2 regions of the Lelliottia sp. CFBP8978 genome follow, and region 1 is predicted to be linked to the other one. Evidence: predicted binding sites of a transcription regulator. Region 1 holds the regulator's gene; the other holds the start of a gene.
The links. The regulator PurR, encoded in region 1, represses purine synthesis genes. The targets are predictions, from matches to a motif close to CANGCAAACGTTTGCNTG.

Region 1 (4,687 bases):
CTGATGACCGTCGATGTGTGGGAACATGCCTACTACATTGATTACCGTAACGCGCGCCCGAACTACCTTGAGCATTTCTGGGCGCTGGTTAACTGGCAATTTGTTGCGAAGAACTTCGCATCATAAGAGACACGCAGAAGGGGCTCCCCTTCTGCGTTTTTTCATGACTCTGTCGCGCTTACCGGTTCCGGCTGTTTACGGCCCGACACCAGCACCAGTAGCAGACCCAGCGCCGCAATGATCGCCCCCATCACCGGAACAAAGCTGTATCCCAGGCCGCCGGAGATCACCGCACCGCCCGCTGCCGCCCCCAGCGCATTACCCAGATTAAACGCCCCGATATTGACGGATGACGAAAGCCCCGGTGCTTCGTGGGCAACGCGCATCACACGCATCTGCAGCGGCGGAACAACCGCAAAAGTTGCCGCGCCCCACACCACCATAGCAATAGCCGCCCCAAACTCGTTGCGCGCCAACCAGGGAATCGCCACCATGATAACGATCAGCAGCGTTAAAAAGCCTTTCAGCGTACCGCTGACCGAACGATCCGCCAGCTTGCCGCCCAGATAGTTGCCAATGGAGAAACCTACGCCAATCAGCACCAGCATGGCCGTCACAAAGATCGGAGTGGCGTGCGTAATATCATGCAGAACCGGGGAAATATAGGTATAGAGCGTGAACATTGCGCCTGCGCCTAATACCGTCGTGAGCAGAGCCGACAGCACCTGCGGACGAACCAGCACCGACAACTCTTTACGGACATCAGGCCGCTCGCCCGCTTCTCCTTTTGGCAGCGAGAAGAACAATGCCACCATCGCAACGACACCTAACAGCGCCGTAGCGAGGAACGACATCCGCCAGCCAATGACCTCGCCCAGCCAGGTCGCCGCCGGAACACCGCCAATATTGGCAATGGTCAGCCCCATAAACATGGTGGCAACCGCGCTGGCCTGTTTGTGTTTTGGCACCACGCTTGCAGCCACCACCGAGCCGAGGCCAAAGAACGCGCCGTGGTTCAGGCTGGTCAGAATGCGTGACAGCAGCAGCGTGGTGTAATCAGGAGCCATCGCCGAGAGCACGTTGCCCAGCGTAAAAATCGCCATCAGGAAAATAAGGGCATTGCGGCGTGCGCGATGAGACAGCAGCAGCGTCATCAGAGGCGCACCAATCATCACGCCAATGGCGTAGGCGCTGATCAGCATACCCGCCGCCGGAATAGAGACGTCTACCCCTCTGGCAATAACCGGCAACAGCCCCATTGGGGAAAACTCGGTGGTGCCAATCCCAAAAGCGCCAATCGCCAGGGCCAGCAGAGGAAAATTGATTTTCATTGTTCAACTCCGGATGCCGTGTCATTACGCGACACAGAACTAAGAAGTCAAAAGCATGACATCAATCACAAAAAATGAGAAGTTAACAAATCAGCAAAAGATTTTTGCAATAAGGGTAACAATCAGAGAGGAGAACGAGGGAGAGTCTCTCCCCCGTTTAAATCAGTGCAGTGCAGCGGTCAGACCCGCAGCGACAATCAGAGCCAGAACAATAATAGTTGTCGTCAGCGAAAACTTAAGATCGGTACTCATCAATTTTTCTCCTTTTAATCTCCCCACGAATAGTGAGCTTGCTCATTTTTACACAGTTTACCCCAAAAATCTTCCTGGATTTAGGCTGATAACCGTTTTTGCTCTTCCCCTTTTCATCAAGATGAGACAAAATTCCACGCTAAATTTATAAGCGTACCGGCCACTGACCCCCTCCTGACGTTCTGAGTCGTTTTCCCGGCGTATCGCAATTTACATTGCGAGATAAGGGTGAGAGAAGGCAAACGTTTACCTTTAAGTATTTCAGGAGTTTAAGATATGGTCTGGAGTGACATGTAATGGCAACAATCAAAGATGTGGCGAAACGCGCAAACGTTTCCACTACAACCGTATCACATGTAATTAACAAAACCCGTTTCGTTGCGGAAGAAACGCGCAACGCGGTGTGGGCGGCGATCAAGGAACTGCACTACTCCCCCAGTGCCGTTGCGCGTAGCCTGAAAGTCAACCACACCAAATCTATCGGCCTGCTGGCCACCAGTAGCGAAGCGGCCTATTTTGCCGAGATCATCGAAGCGGTCGAGAAAAACTGTTTCCAGAAAGGCTATACCCTGATTCTGGGCAATGCCTGGAACAGCCAGGAAAAACAACGCGCGTATCTGTCGATGATGGCGCAGAAACGCGTCGACGGCCTGCTGGTGATGTGTTCTGAATACCCGGAGTCAGTACTTTCCATGCTGGAGGAGTACCGCCACATTCCGATGGTGGTGATGGACTGGGGTGATACCCGCGCTGATTTTACTGATTCCGTCAACGACAACGCCTTTGAAGGCGGCTACATGGCGGGCCGCTATCTGATTGAGCGCGGTCATCGTGAAATCGGCGTGATCCCGGGTCCGCTTGAGCGCAATACCGGCGCTGGGCGTCTTGCTGGTTTTATGAAAGCGATGGAAGAAGCGCTGATCACCGTGCCAGAAAACTGGATTGTACAGGGCGACTTCGAGCCGGAATCCGGCTATCGCGCGATGCAGCAGATCGTCTCCCAGTCGCACCGTCCAACCGCGGTCTTTATCGGTGGTGATATTATGGCGATGGGGGCTCTTTGCGCAGCCGATGAGCTCGGTTTGCGCGTGCCGCAGGACATTTCCGTGATCGGGTACGATAACGTGCGCAACGCCCGCTACTTCACCCCGGCGCTGACAACCATTCACCAGCCGAAAGACTCGCTGGGTGAAACAGCCTTTAATATGCTGATGGACCGCATCGTCAGCAAACGTGAAGAATCACAGTCGATTGAAGTACACCCGCGTCTGATCGAACGCCGTTCAGTTGCAGATGGTCCGTTCCGCGACTATCGCCGTTAATCTGAGGGGAGCCGGTTACTCCGGCTCCTTCAGCCACTCTTTGTTCAGCGTTTCACTGTCCCCCAGATAATCCAGCAGCCACGCCAGCGCAGGCGACATATCGTTTTGTTGCCAGGTCAGACAGCATGCCGCATCCGGGAAGGGATTTTCCAGCGTCAACGCCACCCACTCGCCGCGATCGATGCGAGGGCGAGCGAAGTGAACCGGCACCATCCCCACGCACAGCCCGGCGGAGAGACAAGTTGCCGAGGACTCCCAGTCTGGCGCAACCACGCGTCGCTGGTTATCCAGTAGCCAGGTAATGCGTTTAGGCAGCGAGCGGGAGGTATCCTCCAGCACCAGTGAAGGCCAGTTGCGCAACGTATCATCGCTCAGCGGGCCGTCCATTGCCGCCAGCGGATGATGGCGGGCGACAACGCAGGTCCAGCTCAATGAGCCCATATCCCGAAACGCATAGCGCCCACCCACCGGGATCGCCTGCGTCGCCCCGATCGCCATCTCTACCCTGCCATCCGACAGCGCATCCCACACGCCATTAAATACCTCCTGCGAGACGCGAAGTTCTACGTCCGAGAAATGGCGATAGAAGTCGACGATCATCTGCCGGGTGCGTTCGGGTTTAACGATATTATCAACCGCAATAGACAGATGCCCGCGCCAGCCATTGGCAATCTGCTGGCACTGTTCTCGCGTGATCATCATTTTTTTGATAACAGAGCGCCCTTCTTTCAAAAACCACGCGCCTGCTGGCGTTAGAACCACGTCGCGGTGACGACGCTCAAACAGCGGAACCGCCAGCCACTCTTCCAGCTGACGCACCGTATAGCTGATAGCAGAAGGAACGCGATGCAGCTCTTGCGCCGCACCGCTAAAGCTGCCATTGCGAGCGACCGCATCTACCACTTCCAGGGAATATTCAGACCACATTTTTTGCCTGCAAAATTTTTGAATGCAACCGCCAAATATTAGCGTTTCACAAGGCAGATTGCACTCCCTACACTTTGCGCCAGTGTGTACCTGCCTTCTTAGGAAAATATAACAATGCAACCCAACAAAGGATTTTTGGTCTGGCTCGGCGGCTTAAGCGTGCTGGGCTTTTTGGCCACCGATATGTATCTGCCCGCGTTCGCCGCGATGCAGGCCGATCTCCAGACGCCTGCTGCAGCCATCAGCGCCAGCCTGAGCGTGTTTCTGGCCGGCTTTGCCTTCGCCCAGCTGCTCTGGGGACCACTTTCTGACCGCTATGGCCGCAAGCCTGTGTTACTGATCGGCCTGGCTATTTTCGCGGCCGGTTGCCTCGGGATGCTGTGGGTGCGCGATGCCACCTGGCTGCTGGTCCTGCGTTTTGTTCAGGCCTTTGGCGTGTGTGCCGCCGCCGTCACCTGGCAGGCGCTGGTCACGGATTATTATCCGGCCTCACGGGTAAACCGTATTTTTGCCACCATTATGCCGCTGGTGGGTCTTTCTCCGGCGCTGGCACCGCTGCTCGGCAGCTGGATCCTGGTGCATTTTGACTGGCAGGCCATCTTTGCTACGTTGTTCATCATTACGCTGGCCTTAATGTTGCCGGCCTTGACGCTGAAACCTGCGCCGGCCAAAACCGCTGAGAATAATGAAAGCCGGGTAACCTTCCTGTCGCTTCTGCGTTCGCGCGCTTATCGCGGCAATGTGCTGATTTACGCCGCCTGTTCTGCCAGTTTTTTTGCCTGGCTCACCGGGTCGCCATTCATTCTGCATGAGATGGGTTACAGCCCGGCAGTGATTGGTCTGAGCTACGTCCCA
Region 2 (4,687 bases), 230 kb from region 1:
GCTTCTTCACGGCTTGGCTGATTCGGGGTCTGGTAGTGCAAACGCAGCATCAGTGCGTCGTAGCTGTCTACGGTACTGATATCCCATCCAACAAGAGGATGGGTCTGGATGACTTCATTATTCTTTTCCATCATAACCCCCGTAATACGTGTGAGAAGACAACGACTGTGAGGTTCAATGCGTGTTTTTCTGAAGCAACTTCAGTATATCAATAAATAAGGGTTATGCAGGGGAAAATAAACAGGCTGCAACACATTTTTCTGCTTTTTAGGATTGTTTGAACAATAAAGCGTCATCTTATTCACGTTTTTTTAAGAAGACAGACAATTATTTTGAACTTAACGGAAAGGGATAAAAAAGCCGGGGCGACCCGGCAAAAAATGACAATGAGGGAGCAATAATTAATCGGTGATAAACCAGTCGTCGGCACTCTCCCAGGTCTCCTGGAGGATTTCGCTTATGCGGTCTTTGTCGTCTTTCGCCGCGCCGAGGACGGAGAGATTGTTAGCGGCCGCGTAACGCACGGTGACGGCACCGCCACGATCGGGAAAACTGTTATTAATACGACGGGATAACTCACCCGCAAGCGCATCCAGTGCGCCAGCAGGCAAGACAGTGGTTTTGGCGATAGTCACTTCAATACGCATAATTGCCCCCTGTGTAATATACTGTTTATTTATACAGTTATATTATGCAACTTACAACAGGGGGAACAAAAAATTAGCGTTTTACCGTCCAGTGTACGGTTTCACCGGCCAGGAACGGGATCAATGTATCATCCGCCAGGGCGATAGATTCTGCTATCTGGCTCTCTTTACGTTCCAGTTCGATGAAGGTTTCATTCACGGGCAGACCGTAGAAACGCGGGCCATTGAGTGAGCAGAAAGCCTCGAAGTGCTCCAGCGCGCCCATCTCTTCAAAGACGGTTGCGTAACTGGCAAGCGCCGTTGGCGCATTGAAACAACCGGCGCATCCGCAGCTGGCTTCTTTACGATGACGCGCATGCGGCGCTGAGTCAGTCCCCAGGAAAGCACGCGTAAACCCGCTGGCGACCAGCTCACGCAGCGCCTGCTGATGGGTATTACGTTTCAGGATCGGCAGGCAGTAGAGGTGCGGACGAACGCCGCCCACCAGCATATGGTTACGGTTAAACATCAGATGCTGCGGGGTGATAGTGGCTGCGAGCCGCTCGTTACCGTCGCGCACATACTCGGCGGCATCTTTAGTCGTAATGTGTTCAAAGACCACCTTCAGACCCGGTAAACGCTGGCGCAGTGGCTCCATCACCGTGTCGATAAATCGGGCTTCGCGGTCAAAAATATCAATCTCAGCATGGGTCACTTCGCCGTGCACCAAAAGCGGCATCCCCAGTTTTTCCATGCGCTCAAGAACCGGCATGATGGCATCAATGCTGGTCACGCCATGACTGGAGTTGGTGGTGGCGTTGGCCGGATAGAGTTTTGCGGCGGTGAAGACGCCTTCGTTAAAGCCGCGTTCGACCTCGTTCGGATCGAGTGAATCGGTCAGGTAGCAGGTCATCAACGGGGTGAAATCATGGCCTGCCGGGATGGCATCAAGAATGCGCTGGCGATAGGCTACAGCGGCTTCAACGGTGGTGACTGGCGGGACCAGGTTAGGCATAACAATCGCGCGGCCATAGATTTCACTGGTGTAAGGGACAACGGTGTTAAGCATATCGCCATCGCGCAGATGGATATGCCAGTCGTCAGGGCGGCGGATTTTCAGAACCTGGGGTTGTGCAGTCATTGATATGCTCCGGCTTATCAGGAATCAGTCATAAGGATGGCTGTTTTTGCCGGACACAAATCATAAGCGTAAACGTTTTCGTTTGCACACATTTCCGTAAAACTATCGTGCAATAAAAAGGACGCCAGCGGCGCCCTTAACGTTAGTCTGTGAACGGGATAATAATTTCACCCGGCTTCACTTCAATACCTTTGGCATATTTCTTCGCTAAGGCTTCACCCTTGCTCTTGTCTTCGCTCAGGACATACGCAGGTTGCTGATTGAAATAGTTACGCAGCGACTGGTTCAGATAGGGCATCAGCGTTTGCAACACCGGTTTCATTTTTTCCGGCGTGACTTGGGCGTCGGTGATCTCCATCTCCTGCAGATAAATCGCCCCTTTCTCCTTATTGAAGACCGGCAGCGCTTTAAGCTTGAGCTTGATGTTGGCTTTCTGGCTGCCAAACAGAGAGTTCATATCCAGCTTTGCATCACCGGACAACACCACTTTGTTTGGCTCTTCGCGGCCAATCTGGCTGACCAGCTGGCTCAATACGATATGGGCATCGGCCACACCCGGCACGCCAATATCTTTTGAAAAGTTATTATGTTTTTCCAGCGCCTGATTAATTTCCTGTTCACTGACGGTGTACTGTGTAAGCTGGTTACAACCCACCAGCAGGCCGCTGATAAGTAATGCAGCAGCAATAATGATTTTATTCATGGGCTTCCTCAACATGATCCCGGCGCTCTGTCCTGAGGCACAAGTATGTCAGGCGGTGAATCCTGAGACCAGCAGAAAAAGCTGATAGTGAAGAGGCGGGAGGCAGCTCCCGCCATGAACGGCACTAAATAGCCTGAGAGGAAAGCAGATTGATTTGCGTTTGCTTCGCCATATTGTCGCGATAGTCAGCCACCCGCGTTGGCCATTGAATTCCGGCCACCAGAGTCAGGTTGCGCAGAAGCGGGAAGAGATGAATGTCATCGTCGGACAGCTCGCCATTCACCGCATTGGGCTTAACGATCAGTTTGTCCAGCGCGCGCAGATCGTCACTGATATTTTTTACCAGGCCCGCCGAGTGGGAGAGGTGCTCGGCAAAATTGCCAATGGCGGCCTCTTTTTTCTCGACGAAATACGCCCGCGCCTGCGGTGTGGCAAATTCATCAAAAGCGCCTTTGGCAAAACGCGGGATAAGCAGGCGGTTAACGTAGCCATTGACCTTACGCAGCCACTCTTCAATGGCCCGGTTTTGTTGACCGGTGAGCAGCGGCGCGCCATCAAGCTTATCAACGTAGTGAACGATATCCATGCTTTCAGGGAGATAGCGACTGTCGTCTTTTTGCAGAATCGGGGCCATTTTCTTGCCGATCATGCGGGTGGGGGTCGCTTCGTCATCGTTGAGCAGCGTGACTAACTCAACCGGGAGATTCTTCAGCCCAAAGATCATCCGGGCTTTCAGGCAGAACGGGCAGTGATCGTAGATATAAAGCTTCACGTTTCTCCTCCATTTGTTGATCGTCAGTCTTCAGTATGGAGGAGAAAAAAGCATCATTCAAATCAAGCGCCTGGTTCAAGCATACCGCGGGTGATCCGTTTCTGGCTAAATTGCCACCACAACGCCAGCAGCGTCATAAAGCCCACCACACCCAGCATCATCCAGGGTAACTCCGGCTGATTGAGCGCTTTTCCTGCATCAAACAGCCAGCCGCCGCCTGCGTATCCGAGCGCACCGCCAAAGGCCAGACCCAAACGGCTAAAGCCCATATAGCTGCCACGAGCCCGAGGATCGGCAAGCCCGGCGCTCAGCGTTTCGCGAGCCGGTTCAGCGATGATTGAGCCAATGTAGAAGGTGCAAATCAGGATAAACAGCTGCTGCAGAGTGCTCACCAGACCAATTGGCATCATGCTGAGGGTCATGAGGAGCAGACCCGCCATCAGGCGATGTTCCAGGCGAAAACGTTTCTCGCTCCAGCGAGCAATAGGGTAGAGCAGCGTGAGCGACAGGCTGGCTTCAATGGCATACATCCATTTGACCGCCGCCGGAGAACCGGCAATATCGTTGACCATGATCGGGAGCATGAGCATGACCTGCACCGCCAGCATGTAATAACCCGTCAGGGTGAGCACGTAAGTCACAAAGCGTTTATCAGCCAGGACCCGACCCAGCCCTTCACGCACGGGCGCTTTCACCGTCGAGAGCTTCCATGCGGGCAGCAGCCAGGCGTTAAACGCCGCGCAGAGGATAAACAGAATCGCGCCGGTCGCGCAGACCAGACGGAAATCGTATTGCAGCAGCCAGCTTCCCAGCAGCGCACCAATCACCGCTCCGGCGCTGTCCTGCATCATTAGTAAGGAGAAAAAGCGACCGCGATGTTGCGGGCGAATCAATTTCACCACCAGCGCGGTGCGCGGGGGATCAAACAGCGTGCCGCCAATCCCGGAGAGGAAACAGGAGAACCACAGCAGCCAGGGATCATGCGCGATCCCCATCGTGGCAAATCCCGCCGCGCGCAGCAGCATGCCGGTGACAATCATCGGTTTTGCCCCAAAGCGATCGGCGATGGCGCCGCCAAAAACGCCCAGTCCTTGCTGCACAAACTGACGCAAGCCCAGCGCAATACCCACCATTAATGCCGCCCAGCCCATTTGATCCACAAAGCGAATGGAGATCAGCGGGAACACGACAAAAAAGCCAAGTACCACCAGCATATTATCGACGAGAAGGAAATATTTACCCAGGTTCCTTGCCTGTGATACGCGGGACATTTTTACTCCAGGGAAATACGCGCCATCCTGCAGGCTGGCTCCGCGTCGGCTGTGTCCCGAATCCCGTTTAACAACGTTTATCGTTGTTGCCGGAGATCGCCGGAACTGCCGCCTGGATGCAACCTGAATGATTTTGTGTAATGAAAGATGAGCACGCTAATATTCTGCGGTGTC

Region 2: the regulator PurR is predicted to act here: its motif matches at 1,833-1,850, upstream of pyrC (dihydroorotase).

The regions. Positions count from the first base shown of each region.
Region 1 covers NZ_CM188253.1:1,925,012-1,929,698, reverse strand. Annotated here, with positions in the region: gene sodB (superoxide dismutase [Fe]) at 1-126, shown strand, start outside; gene SOM82_RS09050 (MFS transporter) at 162-1,331, opposite strand; gene cydH (cytochrome bd-I oxidase subunit CydH) at 1,494-1,583, opposite strand; gene purR (HTH-type transcriptional repressor PurR) at 1,880-2,905, shown strand; gene punR (DNA-binding transcriptional activator PunR) at 2,921-3,832, opposite strand; gene punC (purine nucleoside transporter PunC) at 3,947-4,687, shown strand, end outside.
Region 2 covers NZ_CM188253.1:1,695,590-1,700,276, forward strand. Annotated here, with positions in the region: gene bssS (biofilm formation regulator BssS) at 1-131, opposite strand, end outside; gene dinI (DNA damage-inducible protein I) at 402-647, opposite strand; gene pyrC (dihydroorotase) at 721-1,767, opposite strand; gene SOM82_RS07885 (lipoprotein) at 1,910-2,470, opposite strand; gene grxB (glutaredoxin 2) at 2,595-3,242, opposite strand; gene mdtH (multidrug efflux MFS transporter MdtH) at 3,305-4,513, opposite strand.